3 regions of the Sinorhizobium sp. FG01 genome follow, and region 3 is predicted to be linked to each of the others. Evidence: riboswitches for the same ligand, from Rfam matches in the RefSeq annotation. Region 3 holds a riboswitch; each other region holds the start of a gene.
What was found. Region 3 has a riboswitch for thiamine pyrophosphate ahead of thiB (thiamine ABC transporter substrate binding subunit). Riboswitches for the same ligand answer to the same signal wherever they lie in the genome.
Positions count from the first base shown of each region.

Region 1: linked by a shared signal. The riboswitch ahead of thiC (phosphomethylpyrimidine synthase ThiC) and the one ahead of thiB (thiamine ABC transporter substrate binding subunit) in region 3 are both predicted to bind thiamine pyrophosphate.
Region 2: linked by a shared signal. The riboswitch ahead of thiD (bifunctional hydroxymethylpyrimidine kinase/phosphomethylpyrimidine kinase) and the one ahead of thiB (thiamine ABC transporter substrate binding subunit) in region 3 are both predicted to bind thiamine pyrophosphate.

Region 1 is NZ_NWTB01000012.1:201,685-209,482, reverse strand. Features, by position in the region: gene CO656_RS21160 (hypothetical protein) at 1-1,629, shown strand, start outside; gene CO656_RS21155 (ATP-binding protein) at 1,956-2,915, shown strand; gene CO656_RS21150 (hypothetical protein) at 3,069-4,631, shown strand; gene CO656_RS21145 (hypothetical protein) at 4,785-5,105, shown strand; gene CO656_RS21140 (transposase) at 5,119-5,763, opposite strand; gene CO656_RS30890 (hypothetical protein) at 5,782-6,063, shown strand; TPP riboswitch at 6,318-6,429, shown strand; gene thiC (phosphomethylpyrimidine synthase ThiC) at 6,527-7,798, shown strand, end outside.
Region 2 is NZ_NWTB01000006.1:304,114-311,911, forward strand. Features, by position in the region: gene CO656_RS11770 (response regulator transcription factor) at 602-1,378, shown strand; gene CO656_RS11775 (AraC family transcriptional regulator) at 1,633-2,610, opposite strand; gene CO656_RS11785 (serine hydrolase) at 3,465-4,472, shown strand; gene CO656_RS11790 (peroxiredoxin) at 4,551-5,210, opposite strand; TPP riboswitch at 5,428-5,530, shown strand; gene thiD (bifunctional hydroxymethylpyrimidine kinase/phosphomethylpyrimidine kinase) at 5,606-6,406, shown strand; gene CO656_RS11800 (polysaccharide biosynthesis tyrosine autokinase) at 6,512-7,798, opposite strand, start outside.
Region 3 is NZ_NWTB01000007.1:180,514-188,311, forward strand. Features, by position in the region: gene CO656_RS13165 (M48 family metalloprotease) at 144-1,655, opposite strand; gene CO656_RS13170 (ATP-binding cassette domain-containing protein) at 1,961-2,683, opposite strand; gene thiP (thiamine/thiamine pyrophosphate ABC transporter permease ThiP) at 2,680-4,302, opposite strand; gene thiB (thiamine ABC transporter substrate binding subunit) at 4,310-5,338, opposite strand; TPP riboswitch at 5,387-5,502, opposite strand; gene CO656_RS13185 (GNAT family N-acetyltransferase) at 5,658-6,137, shown strand; gene CO656_RS13190 (thiamine diphosphokinase) at 6,222-6,872, shown strand; gene CO656_RS13195 (ABC-F family ATP-binding cassette domain-containing protein) at 6,877-7,798, shown strand, end outside.

The DNA of each region.
Region 1 (7,798 bases), on a different contig from region 3:
TTTATGCTCGGTCTTAGTCACGGCTATGGAATCGAGGCGATGGCGATTCAATATGAGAACGGCCCGGCGCCTGTCGACTACCGCGACTTCATCACGAATTCGACTTTTCGAAGGGAGACTGAGGATCACATTTCGAGGTACTGTGAGAACACTCTAGTCTGGAATCAGAAAGCGACAGCGCGAGACGCCCAGGGCGGTCCCGGACTACTGGGCAAGATCGATCTCGGATCGTCTGCAGCCGAGAACGAGACCCAGCAGTTAAACTACTATTTCATCAGGACTGCGGAATACGCCAGAGCGCTGCGTGCCGAGGGTGGAGTGGTCACGGGGCGCAAGGGTTCCGGGAAGACTGCGGTCTATCTTCAGATAGCAGCTGCTGCGCAGCAGGACCGTGAATCCTGCGTCGTCGATCTACGGCCCGCAACCCATAATCTCAGTGAAATGCGCGAAAAGCTCCTGACGGTGGTAAACGCGGGTGTATACGATCACACCATCGCTGCCTTCTGGCAGTACACCCTCTATGCGGAGATACTGCTGAAGATGAGGGAGATCGTCCTACCCAGGGCGCGCAACGACTTCTCGCTTCAGGAGCGGATTCGCAGGATTGAGGATGATTTCCGTTTCGACGAGGGGGTTGTTTCGGGCGACTTCACGTCGAGGTTGGAGACGGCTGTGAGGGAGGTTATTCGCGCAACGCAAAGCGTACACACGGAAGCTGATCTTCGAAGCCAGCTCACGAACGCGATGTACGAAAACATTATACCGAAGCTCCGCGAGGCTGTCCTTTCTTTCACCGACTTCTTCTCGACGGTGCACGTCCTCATCGACGATCTCGATAAGGGCTGGCCGCCAAGGCAGGTCGAACAGCATGACGTTCTTATAGTGAAGCATCTTATCGAGGCGCTGGGACGCATCCAGCGTGATCTGACTAAGCGCAAGCTCGAATTCAAGCATCTGGTATTTCTCCGCAGCGACGTCTACGAGCGACTGGTGCAGCAGACTTCGGATCGCGGCAAATATAACCCAATAAAGGTCGACTGGTCGGATCCAGCACAGCTCCGCCATCTACTTAAGCAGAGAGTCGTGAGTAGCGTGGAGAAAGATCAGGAAGAGGCAGTCTGGGATGCATTCAATCCAGTTCTTGACGACGGGCGCAATGCTCTGGACTGGATGATCGAGACCTCATTGCGGCGCCCCAGGTTCCTGATAGACCTGTGCGAGCGCATTCTGTCCTTTGCGATAAACCGTGGTCACGCGTCTGTCACACAGGAAGACGTCGAGGAAGGTCTCCGCCAAATGTCTCTCTATTTAGTCTCGGACTTCGGATACGAATTGCGCGACGTCGCCGGTACTCCCGAGGACATCTTCTACTACTTCATCGGTAGTGGCAGCAGGCTTTCAGCGGTCGAACTCCGTTCGCTCCTTTCGGGCGATTATTTGGGGCTGGGCTTCGAGGAGACACTCGACCTGCTGCTATGGTACGGTTTCTTAGGAGTGGAGACTGCTTCCGGACCTGTCTTTATCTACGATCGTGCGTATGACATCAGGCGGCTAGAAGCGGAGCGTGGGCGTGACAGAAACAAGGCCACCTATTCCGTCAACCCGGCATTCCTTCGAGGGCTGAACTAGCACTTCGGCGGCAGCCGCGGGCCGAGTATGGCTCGGCGGGTGCGTGCGATCGAAGATCGGACGGCCGATCCGTTGTCTTGCGGTCGGGAATAAACAGATCAGAATCATCTGAAACAAAGCGCATGTTTTCTAAGTGTTCGCAGAGTATGGCTTTCCTTTCCCGCCCCAGCCCAAAACAAGGGACGAGGCGGCCAACATCGCCCCAAACACGAACAGCAAATTCTCTCGTCAACCTGATCTCCGACCCGGCCAACCTTCGACGCCCCTACGCCCATAACCTGCCAGTATGTCGCATTCGCGTGAGAGATTGAAAACGGAGTTAACGGATGAATGTCCAGACGATGTTGGAAGGAGGCGAGGCCCTCCTGGAGCAAATGATCATCGACCGAACCCAGGAATCCCTGACGCTGGATTTCAAACGCGGATCGATTTTTAAGGAGGGCCTGCTCGACAGCCCCAACCGGGCGACGCTCGGGGCCGCGCTCTCCGCATTCGCCAATGCTGTCGGGGGCATTCTCGTCATCGGCGTTGATGCCAGGAAGACGAAAGATGGGATCGACTGCGCTGGGGAGCTTATGCCCGTTGCAAGTTTCGAAAGAGCGCAGACTACCCTGGCCCAAGCGGTCGGAGATCTGCTGCAGTCGCGCCACAGCGGGATTCGGGTCTACGGCATTCCTTCAAGCAGGCGACCTGGCTACGGATATCTCGTAGTGGATGTGCCTGCATCCAGCCAGCGGCCACACAGATCCCAAGCCGACGCTAAATATTACAAACGCGCTGGCGCATCAAACTTCGTGATGGAGCACTATGAGGTGGTGGACGCTATCCGCAGTTCTGCCGCCCCAGATTTAGCCTTGGGGTACGAGCTCACTAAAGGCATTAGCCGACCCCATGAGAAGCACTTTGAAGCCAGACTCAGGCTTGCCCTTACTAATCTGGGCCGAGCGACTGCCCGCCACGTATCGCTTCAGATTACAAATGTCGGTCCCTACGGCGTCGGTTGGCATGGCCTAGGGGAAAACGTGATGGTGAATCAGTACAATGATACGAGGACGATCTCTCACATCCCTGAGCTGGTGATACACCCGGGCGAAACTCGTTACGTCTGCAGCCTGACACTGGATGTCATCAATAGTGCGAGCGCCGGGACAAGCATTGGTGGGGTGCCCGATCAGCGTTCGCCGTTGAAGATTGCGTACCGGAGCAATGCCGAGCATTTCGGGAGCGAGGCGGCCGTACTAGAGGTCACTCTGCACGAAATCTACTCCGCAGCAGCATGCTACTGACCGGGTGAGCGTATCACAATCGGTGCTCAGTTATCGAGCCTTGGCAACACAGTTCGCTGGCCACAAAGCGCAAGTGGCATTGCTGTTGTTGCACCTAGGAGATACGTTTTCGCGTCCTCACAAACCCGCAATCTTCACGGATGCCCCCTCTTCATGAGCCGAGCGAAAGTCGAATTGTTCCGCCGAAAATTCAGAAACGCCATAGAACTTTTAAGCGATCATCTCGCCAAGGCTGATGACGCCGAGTTTCTCCAGATGGCTTGGGCGGTCGACACGCTGCAGTCCAGCATTGGCGGGGATGTGAATAGATACCTTGAACATCCGTCGGAGGCGAAAACAACTGACATCGCTGCTCAATACTACGTCTACAAGTGGGACATCGAAACGTTGGTCATGCTCCTGTTGACCATCCCGAAACACGACCAAAAGAACGCGTCTCGGCGGCTGAATTGCGGGCACTTCGGTGCAATGGCGCTCGTCGTGAACCTGCTTCGATCCGCCGAGAATTACGAAAGCGGCATTCGGCTAGACGGCAGCAATATCTTCGCCGAGCTGCACCGCATCGGTCAACGTCAGTTCGGATGGCAGCGCGGCTTTGCGACTACCGAAAGGCTCTACCGCTACGCCTATGTCTACGCGCAAGGCGACTGCGAAAAATTCTTTAAAGACAAGAATGGAATAAGCGTTTCTGATTTTATTCTCGGATGCTTTGTACTGTTCGTGCATCACCGAAAGGTGCCATGGGTAAAGGCGACACCCCTCTCCTTCTTGAACAAGCCTCAAGAAATAATCGACAAAACGTTGGCAGTGATCGCGCGCGAAATACCAGCACTACGTGAATCAGCGCTCGATATGTTGCCTGCGGAGCGCCGGATTGCCTACTTGCCAAGTGTGCTTCGGCGCTTTCCTGTGGTCATTCACCCGCGCCTTGGAACTTACATCGCACCTCTTCCGGAACTTATCATGCTCCGGGCGACTGTAGGCCTTTACTACGACGTCGCTCTCGGGTCGTCTGCTCTGGTCAACGAGGCCAATCAGCGTTTCGAAGAGTACACTCGCCTGCTCATTGTCAATTTGTGTCCACGGTTCGAAGCGCTGCCAGCAATCCGGTATGGGTCGAAGAAAGCGTCGTACGACTCGCCAGACGTATTGCTCAAGGACGCTGACAAACTTGTAGCCGTAATTGAATGCAAGGCGACGAAGCTCACCCACAAAGCGCAATTCGCCGAGGATCCAATCGCGGAGGCCCAAGGCGCTTATGACCAGATCGTCAAGGCGATCTTCCAGCTTTGGCGATTTTTCTCGCATGTTAGGCGCGGCCTGTTTCGCGGGTATGAGCTCGCACCTGAGGCGCATGCGATCGTTTTGACATTGGACTCTTGGATGCAGATGGCACCGGGCCTTCGCACCGAAGCTTTGTCACGTGCCTCAACGCTCGCCGATACCGACGGCAATATCACACAGGAAGACAGGCGTCCCGTCATTTTTTGCTCCATTCAAGATCTCGCAGACACCCTGGTCCTATCCACTGAAGACGACTTACTGGACGCGTTTGCTCGATCGACAACGACTGAACATAGTGGATGGACACTCCGCGAGGTTCGTCGTGAAGGCCGTAAACCGGAGGAGGCGAAAAATCTGACGTTGGACTTCAGCCAGTTGTTGCCCTGGTGGACGGATATCCAGGAACGTCAGAAAGCAAGAAATCGAGACTGAGGGCGAAGCTGGTCCTTGGCTTCCTCGGTACGTGGGGCAGATTGGGTGGCGAAGCCCGAAATCAAGTAGCTGAACGATCCTGTGGGTAGCCCGTGAGCTGCGATTGCCTTGGCGCATGTTCGGCGCGACCATCGCTGTAGATGGGAGGCGAAGATGCACGGGATCGACCTTGACGGCTTGAGTGAAGCAGAACTGATCGAATTGCACGATGCGGTCGTCGATCGGCTGCACTTTCTGCATCAGCAGAAGACGACGCACGCGTTGCTCGAACTGGCGATCGGCGAGCGTGTGGTGTTCGAAGACAATCACGGCCAGACGCAGGCTGGAATCGTCATCCGTCGAAACCGCAAGACGGTCACGGTGCACGGCGACAACGCCCGGCAATGGAATGTCTCACCGCAGTTGCTGCGAAAGGAAAAGCGAACTGACGAGGGCCAGAGCGGCAAGCTGGTGCCGTTTTCGAGAAAGGCCTGATTTTAGCTCGCCATCATGACGAGTTGCGACAGAGGTGGAATTGGCCGTCCTGAGCTCCCAAGCCGAGGCGATCCCCCAGGAAATGATAGAAGGAGATACCGAGCTTTTGGCAGGTCTTCATCAGCCCGAGCATGACGTCACGGGCGATGCGACCGTCGCCGCCGGAGATCTTGCGCCTGGTGACGAAGGAACGAATATCGTTCTCCGACGCGTTGGTGTGCAGTGGAATATACGGGTGCTCGAGAACTTTGAGCAGTTCAGCCTTGCGTCGATGGAGGCGCGCGAGCAGCTTGTCGAGCGTGTCATAGCCGGTACGTCGCGCGAATATTTTGTCGAACCTGCGCCGAAACCCGGTGATCAACTGCGGTGAAGGTTGCTGTTTCCAGACCTTCAGCGCCTTGTAAAAGCGCCAGACGAGATCGCGGGTCGTCGTGACCAGCCGTTCCTGTTTCGGTGTCGCCGGCATCAGTTTCTGCAGCAGGCGTTCCGCATGGATCCAGCACAGGGCGTGGTTGGCGACACGGAACTGCCCCGCATCGTCCGAAACGATCACCGTGCTGCCGAGCAGGCCGTGATGGCGGATGGCGCCCCAGATCGCCGCCTCCGCAACAGGACGCAGAAGCTGTCGGTCGAGGATATCGATGCCCTTGCTGGCCAAATGCTCGAGGAACGCAACTTGATCGGTGAATATGGCAGGGGGATTGGTCTTGAGCCTGGCCATAATCGCGTGCTCGACGCCCTGCGCCTTCAGCCAGTTCATCGCCTCGTCATTGAGAACATAGTCCTGATGACCCGCCCGCAAGATGGACAGGAAATTGAGCCGCGATTTCGACAGGCTGGTGCGGAAGGTGGAAAAGTGCTCGCCGCCAATCTGGGTGGTGAAGGCATTGCGCCGATTGTGCCGCGCACCGGTATCGTCGACCGTGATGAACGGCGCCGAGACGAGCCCGGCATGTAGAACCGCACTGTCTTCCTCGGGCTTAGAACGGTAACTTCAATGAATCTTAACTCCTTGAAATCACGGTTAATGCTTGGTTAAGTGGAAGTAATCTCCACCTTGACTTCCGCTACCGACCATGATGTTTCAGGCCACATCTCCCTATCGATAGTATTCAAGTATCGATAGTGCGACGGAATGCCCGCACGTCGCACTCGGTTCCTAACCTCCTCTAAACAGTCTTGACGCCGCGGCGATAACAGTGACTATTGGCGTCCATTCACCAGGGGGGTCCCGGCAAGGGGCTGAGATACTGCTAGAGCGCGCAGTGACCCGTTGAACCTGATCCAGTTCATACTGGCGTAGGGACGGTGCAGACGCTTGATGCCAGGATTCCGTATTCCCGCGATCCATCGGCGATGCGTCTTTTCATCCTTCCGGCTTCAGAACTGGGTCTCCAACGCGAAAACTTTGGAGCCTCATGATGAATGTTTTCAAGTCTCTCGCAGCACCCTCGGTCACCCAGGGACCGCTTCCGGCCTCCCGCAAGGTCTACAAGCCGGGCGAGATCCATGCCGGCATCCGCGTGCCGATGCGGGAGATCGCGCTGCATCCGACCTCCGGCGAGCCGCCGGTCACCGTCTATGATGCCTCCGGCCCCTATACCCTCGAGGGCGCCGATATCCATATCGACGAGGGCCTGCCGCGGCTGCGCCGCGACTGGATTCTGGCGCGCGGCGATGTCGAAAGCTATGAGGGCCGTACCGTCAAGGCGGAGGACAACGGCTTTGCATCTGGCGAGCGGCTGACGCCGGAATTCCCCGTCCGCCACCGGCCGCTGAGGGCCAAGCCCGGTCAGGCGATCACCCAGCTTGCCTATGCGCGGGCCGGCATCATCACGCCGGAAATGGAGTTCATCGCCATACGCGAAAACCTCGGCCGCAAGGCCGCCAAGGAGGCGCTCGCCCGCGACGGCGAGAGTTTCGGCGCCGCGGTTCCCGATTTTGTCACCCCGGATTTCGTCCGCCAGGAGGTCGCCAGCGGCCGGGCGATCATCCCCGCCAACATCAACCATCCAGAATCGGAACCGATGATCATCGGCCGCAATTTCCTGGTAAAAATCAACGCCAATATCGGCAACTCCGCCGTCACCTCGTCTATGGCAGAAGAGGTCGAGAAGATGGTCTGGGCAACCCGCTGGGGCGCCGATACGGTCATGGACCTTTCGACCGGCCGCAACATCCACAACATCCGCGAATGGATCATCCGCAATTCGCCGGTACCGATCGGCACGGTGCCGCTCTATCAGGCGCTGGAGAAGGTCGGCGGCATCGCCGAGGATCTCAGTTGGGAGGTCTTCCGCGACACGCTGATCGAGCAGGCCGAGCAGGGTGTCGACTATTTCACCATCCATGCCGGCGTGCGGCTGCACTATATCCCGCTCACCGTCGATCGCGTCACCGGCATCGTCTCGCGCGGCGGCTCGATCATGGCCAAGTGGTGCCTGCATCACCACCGCGAAAGCTTCCTCTACGAGCATTTCGACGAGATCTGCGACATCTGCCGCGCCTATGACGTCTCCTTCTCGCTCGGCGACGGCCTGCGTCCCGGCTCGATCGCCGACGCCAATGACGCGGCGCAGTTCGCGGAACTCGAAACGCTCGGTGAGCTGACGAAGATCGCCTGGGCGAAGGATTGCCAAGTGATGATCGAGGGCCCCGGCCACGTGCCGATGCACAAGATCAAGGAGAACATG
Region 2 (7,798 bases), on a different contig from region 3:
TCCGCTGCGGTCGCATCATCGGCCGCTTGCCGCTTCCAATTGCGCCGTGAATACTGCGAAAGGCGGATGGGGGAGACCGGTGAGCCGTCGAAGGCGGTAGCCATCCCCTCTTTTTCTGAAATTGTCAAATGCGATCAGGCGTCACCTAATCCGATGCTTCGCCTTACTGCATGTCTCCCTAAAGACATGCAGCGTCTGATAAGACGGCGCTGTAGGGGGCGGAGCCTGGGCTTGTGGCGCTGCTCATTCGGGAAAGGAGAAAGCTTGTCATCCGCTCGGAAAGTACCCGACCCCGTCAGCCGCCACCGGGCGGAAGGAGACGGGCAACAGAGCCGCAGATCATTATCGCCCATATGTGGGCGACGGCGCGGCCTTCTAGCGGGCTCTCTTCCTTTTTCGGTGATGCTCTACTAGACTATTGTGTATTACGTGTTTATTTTTGATGATGCAGTGTCGAGTTTAAGTTTTTCTCCTGAAGAGCGACGCCGATAGTATTAGTTCGAAAGTGGTATTTTGAGTATTTCCAGAAACTTTTACGGGTCAGGACCTTCGGGGTTGTGGCGCTTGTATCTATAGAGATCTTTTTTAAGGGGATTTTGCAATGGCTACCTTGATTTCGAGATTTGAGAAAATGCCGGCGTTTGCGCAGGAGACTCTCGGTGCAAACAGCCTCGCCCAGCTTGCGAGAGATGGGGAAATGCAGCAGGCGGAGGGGGTCGACAAACGCTGCCTGCTTCTGCTCGACAGCCGCGCTTTGGATCGTGAATGCTTGGCGAGGACCTTAACCACCCATGGGCTCGGCATGGAAGTCGGTGCCTTCGGTTCCATCGATGAATGGAGGGCGAAGCAGAGCAAATGCCCGCCGATCGGGGCCGTTCTCCTCAATATCGGCGCGCGCAAGGTTGCCGACGTCGCCGCCGAAATCGCCAAACTCGCCTCCGAGTTCCGGCCGGTGCCGATCGTCGTCCTCTCCGATATCGACGACCTCTCCCAGATCCTGCGGGTGCTCGAATGCGGCGCACGGGGATATATCCCTACCTCCGTTGGCGTGGAGGTCTGCATCGAAGCGATCGGATTGGCGATAGCGGGCGGAATCTTCCTGCCGGCGAGCAGCGTCCTCGCGGTCCGGCATTTGATCGAAAACCAAAGGCCGGAGGCGCCGCCGCTGGCCGGCATGTTCACGCTTCGGCAAGCGGAGGTCGTCCAGGCGCTTCGCAAGGGCAAGGCGAACAAGATTATCGCCTATGAGCTCAACCTTCGCGAAAGTACCGTGAAGGTCCATATCCGCAACATCATGAAGAAGCTGAAGGCGACGAACCGGACCGAGGTGGCATACAAGCTGAATGATCTCTTTACCGGCGAGGCGGGCTATCATTGATCGTCCCGACCTGTACAGGGGGATCGGCTCGCACGAGCCGGTCCATGCCTGTTGCGTTATGCCCGTGGAGCGGTGACGTTGCCGCATGTTTCCCTGAGCCGTCGCGGATTCGACGGTAGAAAAATGCAGTAACTGGAAGCGCCGCTCGCCTAAACACAGTACGTGACGGTGGCGTATTGGGCGGCGTCTGGCGGCTGCGTTTTTCTGTCTCATCAGCAGTCGGTCGTGGCCCGTGCGGCGCCGCCGCGCATTTTTCAATCGCCCGAATCCAAGTGAAGGGGCCGACCCCTTAGCGATTCCGAAGGCGGGCACCCGTAGCATTTGCGATATTCGGTCGCGAAGCGACCCATATGCCTGAAGCCCCATTTGCGGGCGATTTCCGCCACTGAAACCCTTTGGCCGGCTTTCAAGAGATCCCGATGGACCGCTTGCAGGCGAAGCTGGGCGAGGTAGCTGATCGGCGTCGTGCCCTTGAAGCGCTTGAAGCCCTCCTGCAGGGACCGAACGCCGATGCCGGCCGCCTCCGCGATCTCGGTCATCGACAACGGCCTGTCGAGATTGGCGTGCATGAAATCAACTGCACGCTTGACGTGCCTCGGTGACGGCAGCCACTCGCCCTGATTCAAGGCGGTGGAGAACCGATGCGGCACCGTATCGACAAGCAGGTTGACGATGCTTCCTGAGAGATGGGAAAGCGTTTCGGGCATATCACGCATCCCGCCGTCCGCGCCGAGGCAGGTGGCCATGATCTGCGACAGCCTGAAGATGATCTGGCCGGCCCCGGCTGCGAGGTCGAGTTGGGGGGTGAAGTCGAGCGAGCCGTAGACCGGCCGTTCCAGGGAGCCACGGAGGCGCTGGAAAATATCTTCCTGGTCTATGACGAAGGAAAGGTGGCTGCGGCTTCCCTCGATCTGCAGTTCCGACAGTCTGTTGCCGTCGAGGATCGCAGCTTCGCCCGGCTTGGAAATCAGATTCTCGCTCCGTCCTATCTTCACGCAGGCGGAGCCGTGCAGGGGAAGCAATATCAGCAGCTTAGGCACCTCGTCCTTCTGTCCGATGCTAAGAGTGCCCCGCGAAATCACGCGGCTGAAGGCGACCCGTCCGGCGGCGGCGAACTCATAGCTGTAGGAGAGGTCCGTTTTCAGCGGCCTTTGCACCCGGACAGGCCCGATGCAGCGCGTCAGAACTTCGGACAGCTCTTCGGCGTCGCTGCCCAGATATGAGAGTTTCATTCCCTGCCTTTGCCCTTGCATCGTCAGTTTCCCGATGAGAAATCAAGACATCTCGACCCGGCGCATCCTCCCGTTGCGCCCGGCCGCGTTTCTAATGCATGTCGCCCAAAACTGTGCAGCGGTTTTGGGATGACGACATGCACAAAAACAAAGACCTAAAGCGCGCCGCGTGAATACGTTTGAACGCGACGGGCTTTAGCACCTTATGGGTCCATTGCTCTGACACCCGCCGCAGTCCCGCGAGCGACTTGATCGAATAGACGGGCCAACGCGTGCGAGCCACGCAAAGTCGCTGACGTCTCCTCCCGGTTTTGTTAGCGCGCGCTTATGCAACAAGACGGCGGCTTACAAGTAGGAAGATTGAAATTTCCGATTCCTTCCCTTCGAGTGACGCCGCCGCCTCCTACTGCTGCTCAAATGTTGTGCGGAGTGCCGCGCGAAGTGGCAGAGTCTTCTGAAGTTCGATGCTGCTCCTAAGACTGGAATCCTACCGTCCTCGCTTCCGCAGGGAACAGTTAATTCGCGGTAATCTTCAGCCGCCCTTGAGATCGGAAGTTCTAGATCGGACGGGGGAGTTCTCTCTTCCCAGGATGTTAAGAGATGCTCGAAGAGCGGGGTTATCCGCCGCGCTGGATCAAGGCGTCGGGATACTGGATCCTGGGTCAGGCCACGAGAAGTTCGACGAGGCTTAGGCCGCATCGAAATTTCCACGTGCCGTAGCTCATCCGCCGGTTTGTCATGGATCGTCCTTAATACTGCCACGACCGGTGCGGGAGACGGAGCACGGATTCACTTCGTCGTGAGTTTTAGGTGAAGGTAATGACTTCGGCGCCCGTTCGCCCTAGGTCGAGGCGATGATCAGATCTCTGGCCGTCGTTCTATTGCTCTTGCTGCCGCTTGCCTCCAGCGCAGCCGCGGAGTCTCCTGCCGTTCCCGATCTGGTGAAGGGGCTTGCCGATCGGGAAGAGCTGAAGCCGCTGAAGACCGTCATAGTCGCGCGTGACGGTGAGACAATCGCCGAGCAGGGCTATCGCGGCCACTCTCCGGGCGAATCGACCAATATCAAGTCCGCGTCGAAGTCGATCATATCGGCCCTGGTCGGGATCGCGATCGACAAGGGCCTCCTGGACGGTCCTGAACAGAAGATCGCACCGCTGCTGAAGGAGGATCTGCCCTCGCCGGCGGATCCGCGGATCAATGATATCACCATCGGCAACCTGCTTTCCATGCAGGCCGGACTTGGCCGGCTGTCGGGGCCGAATTACGGCCGTTGGGTATCGAGCCGCAATTGGGTTCGCTTCGCGCTCTCGCAGCCTTTCGCCGACGAGCCTGGCGGCCGGATGCTCTATTCGACAGCCTCGACGCACCTGCTTTCGGCGATCCTCACCAAGGCCGGCGGCAAGTCGACGCTCGCGCTCGCGCGCGATTGGCTCGGTCCGCTTCAGGGTTTCAGGATCGGTGCCTGGGAACGCGATCCCCAGGGCATTTATCTCGGCGGTAATCAGATGGCGATGAGCGCAAGATCGTTGCTTGCCTTCGGAGAACTATACCGCAAGGGCGGCCGGGCGTCCGACGGACGGCAGATCGTTCCGGCGGACTGGATCGATCTTTCGTGGCAGCCCCACACGAACTCCTATTTCTCCGGCGACGCCTATGGCTATGGCTGGTTCACCCGCCGGATCGGCGGCGAGACGGTCCATTTCGCCTGGGGCTATGGCGGCCAGATGCTCTACATCGTCCCGGCGCTGAAGCTCACCGTGGTCATGACCTCCGAGGAGAGCGGCCCGTCGGCGCGCAACGGCTACCGCGACGCGTTGCATCGCGTCCTGGCGGAAATCGTCAGCGCAGTGAAAGCGGATTGAGTTGGGGAGGACTATCGAAGCCGCGAAAGGCTAAACGAGCCCTTCGCGGCTGTTGGTCGTTACGCGCTGCCCAGGGCCTCATGCCGTCGGCTGCTTCGTCTTCCTGAGATAGGGAAGAACGGTGTCGAAGGAGCCGAAGCGCTGGATGGCGTCCTCGTTCGATACTGCGGCCGTGATGATGACATCTTCGCCCTGCTTCCAGTTTGCCGGCGTTGCGACCTGATGCTTGGCGGTGAGCTGGATGGAATCGATGGCGCGCAGGATCTCGTTGAAGTTGCGGCCGGTGGTCATCGGATAGGTGAGGATCAGCTTGATCTTCTTGTCGGGTCCGATGACATAGACCGAGCGCACGGTGGCGTTGTCGGCGGGCGTGCGGCCCTCGGACGTGTCGCCGACGCCGGCGGGCAGCATGTCGTAGAGCTTGGCCACCTTCAGATCCCGGTCGCCGATCAGCGGATATTCGACGTCGAAGCCGGTCGCGACCTTGATGTCGTTCTTCCACTTGGCGTGGCTGTCGACGGGATCGACCGAAATGCCGATGATCTTGACGCCGCGCTTGCGAAACTCGCCTTCGATCCCGGCCATGGCGCCGAGTTCGGTGGTGCAGACGGGCGTGAAATTCTTCGGATGCGAGAAGAGCACCGCCCAGCCATCGCCGATCCATTCATGGAAATTGACGGTGCCTTGTGTCGTCTCGGCGGTGAAATCGGGGGCGGTGTCGTTGATGCGGAGGCTCATGGCTTGCTCCTTTCGGGTCGACGGGAATGGGCCCAAGAATAGCGCAATCAACGGAGTTTTCGAGGACGAAACGCGCCGTCGCGACGCGCAAGAGAAACGTCTGCAGCGTGTTTCTGCCGCTTCAGAGAAAAATCTTCCATCGGCAGATGGCGGGTCCGCAAGCAGTCGCTCGCAGGTGGCAGCGTTGACACTGCCGCATGCTTGCCGCATAGAATGTCGGCATTCCGAGGGGAGCGCCGAGCGGCGCTGAGACGGCGGTGAGCCGGACCCTTGAACCTGATCCGGGTCATGCCGGCGTAGGAACGGAAAGAGGCTACCCTCCGCCACGTCTTCGCCTTCACCTGGGTCTCCGTGATTTTTCACCAGGAGATCGACCAATGCAGCCTCATGCGCCCGTGCCGCCGATCGCGCTCACCATTGCCGGATCGGATTCGGGCGGCGGGGCCGGTATCCAGGCGGATATCAAGACTTTTTCGGCCCTCGGCGTCTACGGCGCCAGCGTCGTGACGGCGATTACCGCGCAGAATACGAAGGGCGTCACCGCCGTCGAGGACGTCTCGCCGGAGATTGTCGCAGCGCAGATAGACGCGCTTTTTTCCGATCTCGACGTGAAGTCGATCAAGATCGGTATGGTCTCGCGCCGGGAAACGATCATCGCCATCGCCGAAGGCTTGCGCCGCTTCGAGAGGCGCGCTGTTGTCGACCCGGTCATGGTCGCAACCTCCGGCGATCCGTTGTTGCAGCCGGATTCGATGGCCGCGCTCACGCATGAGCTTCTACCCTTGGCAATCGTCGTCACACCCAATCTGCCGGAGGCGGCACTTCTCACCGGCCGCCCGGTTGCAGAGGACGACGCCGAGATGACCCGCCAAGCCGAGGCCCTCATGACGTCGGGCGCCCGCTCGGTGTTGATCAAGGGAGGGCATCGGAGAGGCAGCGACGCGACCGACCTCTTCTTCGACGGCGATCGGCTCGTCCGCTTCCCGGCGCGGCGCATCGAAACACGCAACGATCACGGGACCGGCTGCACGCTTTCGGCCGCCATCGCCGCCGGTCTTGCCAACGGACAGCCGCTCGCCGAGGCGGTGGGCGCCGCGAAGGCCTATCTGCACGCGGCGATTTCCGCCGCCGACCGGCTGAAGGTCGGAGGGGGCCGGGGACCGGTCCACCATTTCCACGAATGGTGGGGGCGCTGAGGCGGATTCATATTAGGCGGGATTGCCGCCACGCCCACCGGCAATTGCAGCAGCTATAGGCGAACCCATTCAGGGCCGCCTATAGCACCGCGCAGGAGTTCGCGGTCAGGCGGCCGTGTGCCGGCTCGTGACGCCTTCCTCGATATAGTACTTGCCGTAGCGGTGCCGATATTTCTCCGCACCGCCGAAGTCGCTGTATTTCTCGAGTTCGTCCATGTCGGTCTTGTTGAGGATCACGCCCAGGACCTTTGCATCGATCTGCGGCTCGGAATTCAAGAGGTCCCGAACGAGCCTCGAGGGCGTGCGGCCCCATTCTACCACGAAGAGGACGCCGTCTGCGAGCGGCGTGAAGGCCTTCGCGTCGACCACGGGAGCAAGCGCGGCGAGATCGACCACGACGTAGTCGAAGGAATTGCGGGCATTCTCGATGAGCCCCGCCATCGCCTGGGAGGCGAGCAGTTCGTTGCTCTGATGCCTGCGATCCGACGCTCCGCCGCCGGCCGGCAGGATCGCGAGCTTTGTGCGCTGATCCACCTTGATGCCGGCGGGCCAGGTCGCTTCTCCCGTCAGCGTCTCGACCAGCCCCGTGCGCGGAGCCGGCGTGATCATCTGGGTGAGACCGGGCTTGCGGATGTCGGCGTCGATCAACAGTGTCCGCTTGCCGCTCGAGGCCAGCAGCGCCGCGAAATTGGCCGCGACGATCGACTTGCCCTCGTCCGGAAGGGCCGAGACGATCGCGATGACGCGGCTCTCGTTTCCGGGCAGCATATGGTCGCAGGCGAGCTTGGCATTCCGGAATGTCTCCGCGAAGGCGGAGCGCGGCGCATCGAGCACGATCCGCGAAAGGCGTTGGAATGGCGTGGCGCCCTCCGAAGGGTCGTGCGGTTGTCGGTCCGATCCGAAACGGGCACGCACGAGCTGCGTTGTTTTCTTCGTCCGCGAGCCGATCAGCGGAACGTAGCCGAGCGATCGGTGGCCGAGCATGGAGCGCACCTCGCCTTCAAGCCGGAAGGTTCTTTCGCGGAATTCGAGGAATGCGGCATAGGCGCCGCCGAACATCAGGCCGAGCACGGCCGAAAGCGCCAAGGTCATGGTCTTCTTCGGGCTCGACGGCGCCGTCGGGACGCCGGCTTCGGAAATGACGCGCGCCTTGGCGATCGGGAAGGACTGTTGCTGCGTTGCCTGTTCGTAGCGGCCGAGATAGGATTCGTAGAGCGTCTTCAGCGCCGCGGCCTTCTGCTCGAGGACGCGCAACTGCACCAGCGACTTGCTGGCGTCGGAATTCTTGCCGGCGATCCCCTCGATGCTCTTGCGCAGCGAGGCCTCGCGCGAGCGGGCGACTTCGAACTCGTTCTTGTAGCTTGCCGTCAGCTGCTGCAGTTCCTGATAGAT
Region 3 (7,798 bases):
CATCCCCGTCCAAGACCGTCAGTGGCTTACTTACTGCATGATTCCTTGAATCGTAGCCGAATTAAGGAAGAAGGCGGCAATTCAAAGTTGTTACACTTTGAGGGTGCGTTGCCGAAGAATGAGGAGAGAGCGGCGGCCATCACCTATTCGGCGATGATCTTCACCTTGTCGCCCGGCTTTACGGTGGATGTGACCTGCATGGCGTTGATGAGCCGGAAAAGGTCGAGCTTCCTGTCCGTTCCCATCATCCGCGCCGCCAATGTGGCGCTCGTGTCGCCCGGCCGCACCGTCACCACCCTGATGCGCAGCGGCTTCAGGGATTGGACTTCGGCCGTAGACATGCGGCGGAAGGAGCTGCGCAACTGGCTCGCGGTCGCTTCAAGCGCGGTCGATCCCTTCGGAACCGCGGTCAGGAAGCGATAGATGCGGTCGCCGAGCCGGATGACGGTGACGTCGAAATCCCAGCGATCGGCGGAGGCACGCGCCGTCGCAGCCTCAAGGCCGCTGACGGAAACGGGACGAATGGTGTCGGGCTGCAGGCCGGTCACCCAGCCGCTGGCAATGTAGTCGGTCAAGTTGCGGCGGGCGTTGTCGGAAATGCCGTCGAAGCGGATGGCGACCTCGCCCGGACCCGTCGCCAGCACGGCTTCGGCCTTGTTGTCGATCTGGAAACCCTGGGGCACGTCGAAGCGTATGCCGAGTTGGCCGTGCAGGAAGGTCTGGCCGCGGACATAGCCTTCCTCCGGGCTGTCGCCATAGAGCAGCCCGTCAATGCCGGCGAGATAGTAATCCCGGCCGCGGTCGCCGCTCGTTCCTTCTGGGCCGAAGGCGCGCGCATGCCGGCGCGCCAGTTCGACGCGCTGCGGCGCGTTCGGGTGGCTCGACAGGAAGTCGAGGCTCTGGTCCGCTTCGGGATCGACCGCGGTGAAGCGGCTATAGGCAGCCATCGAATCGAGGAAGCGCGCGGCGGCGTAGGGATCGTAGCCGGCTTCGCCGAGCATCCTAACACCGATCACGTCGGCCTGCAGTTCCTGGTTGCGCGAGAAAGCCGCAAGCCGCAGCTTGCCGCGGGCGAGCGCCTGCTTGCCGGCAAGATTGGAGGACAGCACTTCGGAGACGACGCGGCTGGCGATCACCTCCGCCTCTTCGCGCTGCTGGCGCTGGATGCCGTGATTGGCGGTGACGTGCGCCATTTCGTGCGAAAGCACTGCGGCGACTTCCGAGGCGTCGTCGGCAAGCGCCAGCAAGCCGCGCGTGACGTAGAGATAGCCGCCCGGCAGCGCAAAGGCGTTGATTGCCGGGGAATTGAGGATGGTGATGCGGTAGGACTGCTGCGGGTTTTCCGAAACCGCCGTCAGCGCGCCGGTGATGCGGGCGACGAGCCGTTCGGTCTTGGCGTCCTTGTACTCGCCGCCGTAGCTCGCGACGATGCGCGGATGCTCGCGCGCGCCGAGCTGGGCGCGCGGATCGTTCTTCTGCACCTCCTCGACAATCTGCGGATTGGAGGAGGGCGAGACGGCGGGCTCGTAAGTCTGCTCGATGATCGACTGGCAGGCGGAAAGAAGGCTGAATGAAGACAGCGCAACCAAAGCGCGCAAAACCATGCCGGCATGCCGCGTCGGAAACCAGTCTCTTGTGACTGTCTGCCTTGCCATTCCTCAGCCCGTTCCATCCGCCGATGGCGCCTCTCGCCCTCGACGAAAAATCCTACTTTTTCAGCCGCATAACGCCGCCGGCGCCGGGTTTCTCAGCCATAACTCTGCTGTATCGATTTAACCGGCGCCTGCCTAGCTGATCCCAGTAGAAATAGTTGCCCCGTGGTATCACAGCAACGGATGCGCGAGTAACCTGCGCATCCGACCGGACGTTCCGCGCGTCGCATAGCGGGGCGGTCAAATTGTGGCGAAACGCGCATTGTCCAAAGATACTGCCGTAGTGCCCCGACCAATGGCTCATTCCTTCACCGGATCTCGTCATTGCCAAGAAACCGGTTGATCGCTGCCAGGTCCCGCCTCGCAAGAAACCGATTGAGGGGGTCGTGAGCGACGATACGCCCGTCGTCGAGGAAAAGCACGCTGTCGGCGAGGCTCTTCACGTCATCGGGATGATGCGTGATCATCAGGATGGTGTTGGCTTCCTCGCGGTGAAGGTCGCTCAGAAGTTCGCGCATCTCGGCGCGCATTCCCGGGTCGAGCGCGGCGAAGGGTTCGTCGAGCAGCAGCAGCGGCCGATGCCGCACCAGCGCGCGGGCGAGCGCCACCCGCTGCCGCTCGCCGCCGGAAAGCGTCGGCGGCAGCCTTCTGCCGAAGCCGGCGAGCCCGACCCGCGCCAGCGCATCCTCGATCCTGTCGTGATCGGGCGGGCCGAGCCTCAGCGAGGGGCTGATTCCAAGGCCGACATTGGTCGCGACGTCGAGATGGGCGAAGAGATTGTTATCCTGGAAGATGACGGACACGGGCCGTTCTGCCGGAATGCGGCCGGCCATGTCGTCGCCGAGGATCCTTACATTGCCAGATTCCGGTGTTTCGAAGCCGGCGATGACACTGAAAAGCGTCGATTTTCCGGAGCCGGAGGGGCCGACGACGGCGGCGAACTGCCCGGCCGGAACCGCGCAGTCGAAGGCCAGGGCTGCCGTTTCAAAGCGGACCCTCACGTCATTGAGGGACAAGGCAAGCGAACTCATGCGGCTCGTCCTTCCGCCGCCTTCTCTCCCGCCGTGCCGAGCACGGTCAGAGCGAGGCAGATGAGCCCCAGCATCAAGGCAATGCCGGCGGCGTCGGCGGTACGGTAGCTGCCCATCCGGCTATAGAGCAGCCAAGGTAGGGTCGCGAGATCCTGCGAACCGAAGAGGGCAACGGCGCCGAGATCGCCGAGCGACAGCGCGAGCCCGAAGGAGAGCGCCATCAGGAGCGGCTTGCGTAGCGCCGGCCAATCGATCCATCGCAGGCGATGGAAGCCGCGGATGCCGAGGCTGGCGGCAAGGCGCTCCGTTCGCGCGGCATGGGTCGCCATGGCCGGGGCCAGGACCCGGTGGACGAAGGGAAGCGCCATCAGCGCATTGATCGCGATCACGACGAAGGGAGCGAAACGCGCAACATCGCCGAAGGGCCGCAGGAGGAGGAACCAGCCGGCGCCGAGCACGACGGGCGGCGCGAGCAGGATGAAGGAAGTGCTGGCACCGATCGTGCCGGCAAACAGACGGGCGGGCATACCGCGGCGGCGCCTTCCGAGGAGCAGCCGTTGCGCCCGGATCATCAGACCGGCCATCGCGACCGAAATGGCGGCGGAGGGAAGGGCGATGGCGGCGCTGGTGATTAGCGCCCGACGGAATGCCGGCTCGCTGACGAGGCGGGCGAGATCGGCCTGCAATCCCGACGCTGCGATGGCGATGAAGGGCAAGCCGACGAAGACGAGGGCGAGCGCCAGCCAGATGCCGTCGGCAGCGCGCGAAAGGCCACTCAGGCCGTCGAACCGCCGGGCTGCCCGCCCGCTCGTCTGGCCTTCTTCGGGGGGCGGAGCGAGAAATCTTAGGGCGATCAGCAGCGCGCCCGTCAGCGCGACCTGAAGGCCGGAAAGGGCGATCGCCCGGGGCGGGTCGAAATCGAAGCGCAGCGCCTGGTAGATCGCCACCTCGATCGTGCTCTGGGCCGGGCCGCCGCCGAGCGTCAGCACCAGCGTGAAGCTGGTGGCGCAGAGCATGAAGACGAGGCCGGCAATGCCCGGCAGCAATCCCCGGATCGCCGGCCATTCGATGAATCGGAAGATCGCTAACGACCCCATGCCGAGATTGGCGGAGCTGCGCCAATATTCGCCGGGAATGCGCTCGAGTCCGGCAAGCATCAGCCGGGCGGCAAGCGGCATGTTGAAGAAGACATGGGCAAGCAGGATGCCGAACAGGCCATAGACGCTGATCGGCTGCTGGCCCATTGCCGAGAGAACGTGGTTCAGAATGCCCTGCCGGCCCCAGACCTCGATCAGGCCGAGCGCCGCGACGAGCGCCGGCAGGCCGAGCGGCAGGGCCATCAGCCGCAGCATCCAGATCCGGCAGGGGAAGGACGCCTGCCGTGCCAATGCGCGTGCCACGGGAATGGCGAAGAGGATCGACAGGGCCGTCGAGAGGCCCGCCTGCAGCAGCGTGAAGCGCGTGACGCGCCAGATATAGGCGTCGAACAGGCCGTCGGCGTTGCTCTCGCCCGTCTGCGTGATGAGGGCCATTCCCGCCATGCCGACAAAAAGCAGGATGCCGCCGAGGCAGAAAGCCGCGGCGGCGATCGTCATCCTGCTCTCGGTGCTGTCGAACAAGCCGGCCTCAGTTCTCGCTCATCGCCGCCAGCCATTCGTCGATCCAGGCCTTGCGGTTGGCCGCGACCTCCTCCGAGGGCAGCAGCAAGGTCTTTTCGGGATTGACGAGTTTGCCAAAGGCTTCCGGCAGCGGCTCTTTGGTGGTGCCGACCGGCATCATCCAGTTGGTCGTCGGAATGATCGACTGGAATTCCGGGCCGGTCATGAAGGCGAGGAACTGGCGGGCGAGTTCCGGCTCCTTGGCGTTCTTCGTCACGCCGGCCACTTCGATCTGGATGTAATGACCCTCGGCGAAGGCTGCTGCCTGATAACGATCCGTTCCTTCCGCCACCATGTGGTAGGCAGGGGAGGTGGTGTAGGAGAGCACCATCGGCGCCTCGCCCTTGGTGAACAGGCCATAGGCTTCAGACCAGCCGGGGGTCACCGTCAGCACGCGCTCCTTGAGCTTGGCCCAGGCCTCGCCGGCCTTGTCGCCATAGACCGATTTCACCCAGAGCAGCAGGCCGAGGCCGGGCGTCGAGGTGCGCGGGTCTTCGATGACGATCTTTTGCGCAGGATCGCCCTCGACCAGCTCCTTGAGGCTCTTCGGCGGGCTCTTCAGGGTCTCGGTGTCGTAGACCACGGCGAAGTGGCCGAAGTCATAGGGCACGAAGGTATCGTCGGAAAAATCGCCGGGAACCTTGAGGCCTTTTGTGTCGAGGCCGTGCGGGGCGAAATAGCCGGTGGCCTTGGCCTCGGCGACGAGGTTGGTATCGAGGCCGAGAACGATGTCGGCCTTCGAACCCTCGCCTTCCAGCTTCAACCGCGTCAGGAGCTCGACGCCGTCGGCAACGCCGACATAATTCACCTTGCAGTCGCAGGTCTTGCCGAAGGTTTCGGCGACCTTGGCGCCAGGACCCCATTCGGTGATGAAGCTCTCATAGGTGTAGATCGTCAGCGTCTTTTCGGCAGCTGCGGCGCTCGCGGAAAATGCCGCGATGGCCACGGTGGCGATAGCCAGCCGGCCAAGGATCTTGCGATGGAGTGAACTGGACATCTGGGCACTTCTCCCTGTTGTTGATGTTGCACGGGAAAAGCGCGTATCGGTCCGATCGCTTCTAATCCCTCCGCCGGTACGAGCCGGATCAGGTTCCGCGGGTTGGCTCGAAGCCTCTCAGCCATTGAATCCGCGAGCGGTTCCAGGCACCCCGTTAGAGCAACCAAGATTTAGCTTCGGGCGGCAGCCAAGGCAAGCGGAGTTTCGGCCGGAGCATTGGCCCTTGGCGCTGCCTGCGCTATTAAGAGGCCCGAAGCCTGCAAGGCTTTGAAATTCAAACAACGGCGGCGGCGTTTTGTTCGCCAAGCGAGGCCATTTCATGCCGGATATGCTCGTTCGCCTCTATGCTTTGCCCGAGGATCGCGCGTCACGGCTCGGCCCCGACGTTGCCATTCGGCGCGCCCTGGCGCCCGAGCGCAGGATCGTCGTCTCCTGGATCGAGGAGCGCTTCGGCACCCTTTGGGCGGGCGAGGCGGAAGCGGCCTTCTCCTCGACGCCGACGCGGATCCATCTCGCGCTCTGCAAGGGCGAGCTTGCCGGCTTTGCCTGCCATGACGTGACGGCGCTCGGCTTCTTCGGTCCGACGGGCGTCGACAAAACATTGCGCGGCCGCGGCATCGGCGAGGCTTTGCTCTTCGAGAGCCTCTCCGCCATGCGCGCCGCCGGCTATGCCTATGCGATCATCGGCGGCGTCGGCCCGGCCGAATTTTACTCGCGCGCCGTCGGCGCGGTGGAGATTCCCGATTCGACGCCCGGCCTCTATGCCGACATGCTGTTGCCAGAGGAAAGCGGAAGTTGATCCAAGCAGTCCTGTTGGCCAAACGGCCCGAAGAGGCGTTCTACCCTTTTCCTTCGCTGCCGCTTTGCGCTATGGGCTTCTGCCATGACCCGATCGACCTTCACCATTCTTCTCGGCGGCGCGCTCAGCTTGACGGAGCGGCTGACGGCGCAGCTTTCCGGCAGCCGGTTCATCGCGGCGGACGGCGGCATGCGCCACGCGAAGACCCTCGGCATCGTCCCGGATCTCTGGGTCGGCGATTTCGATTCGACCGACGAAACGCTGCTGGCGGCATTCGCCCAAGTCCCGCGGGAAAACTATCCCGCCGCCAAGAACGCCACCGATGGCGAGATCGCGGTCGAGGCCGCGCTTGCGCGCGGTGCGACCACGCTGATCTTCGCCGGCGCGCTCGGCGGCACCCGCAGCGACCATGCCTTCCTGCATCTCTTGCAACTCGCGGCGCTTGCGGAAGAGGGCCACGATGCGTTCATGACCTCGGGCGAGGAGGAGGCCTATCCGCTGATGCCGGGCACCCGTGAGATCGACCTGCCGAAGGGCAGCCTGTTTTCGGTCCTCGGATTCACCGAGCTTTCCGGACTGTCGATCGAAAACGTCCGCTATCCGCTCGACGGCTTCGCGCTTTCCTTCGGATCGTCCCGGACCATTTCCAACGTCGCGGAAGGTCCGGTCCGCTTCTTCCTGAAATCCGGCCGGGCCGTGGTCCTCGCCCGCCCCTACGATCTTTCCGGAGCCTGACGCCTTGGCGCCCCCCATCCTCAAGCTTGACGACATCTTCCTGACCTTCGGCGGCACGCCGCTTCTCGCCGGCGCCAATCTGCAGGTCGAGCCCGGCGACCGCATCTGCCTCGTCGGCCGAAACGGATCCGGCAAGTCGACGCTGATGAAGATCGCCGCGGGCCTCGCCGAGGCGCAGTCCGGAGAGGTTTTCCGGCACCCGTCGGTGACAATCCGCTATCTGCACCAGGCGCCGGATTTCGACGGCTTCGATACGGTGCAGGCCTATGCGGAGGCGGGGCTGGGACCCGGCGACGATCACTACCGCGTCACTTACCTGTTGCAGCATCTGGGGCTGACCGGCGACGAAGACCCGAAGCGCCTCTCCGGCGGCGAGGCGCGGCGCGCCGCGCTTGCCCGTGTGCTCGCGCCGGAGCCCGATATCCTGCTTCTCGACGAGCCGACCAACCATCTCGACCTGCCGACGATCGAGTGGCTCGAAGACGAGCTCAGCCGCAGCCGCTCGGCACTCGTCTTGATCTCGCACGACCGGCGCTTTCTCGAAAAAGTCTCGACCGCCACCGTCTGGCTCGATCGCGGCCAGTCGCGCCGGCTCGACCGCGGCTTCGCCCATTTCGAAGCCTGGCGCGACGAGGTACTGGAGGCGGAGGAGCTCGAACAGCACAAGCTCGGCAAGGCGATCGAGCGCGAGGAGCACTGGCTGCGCTACGGCGTCACGGCGCGGCGCAAGCGCAACATGCGCCGCCTGGGCGAGCTGCAGGACATGCGGGCGCGCCACCGCGGCCACAAGGGGCCGCAGGGGACGATCCAGGCGACCGTCGCCGATGCCAGGGAATCCGGCAAGCTGGTCATCGAGGCGGACAAGATCACCAAGGCCTATGGCGAGCGCACGATCGTCGCGCCCTTTTCGATCCGCGTCCATCGCG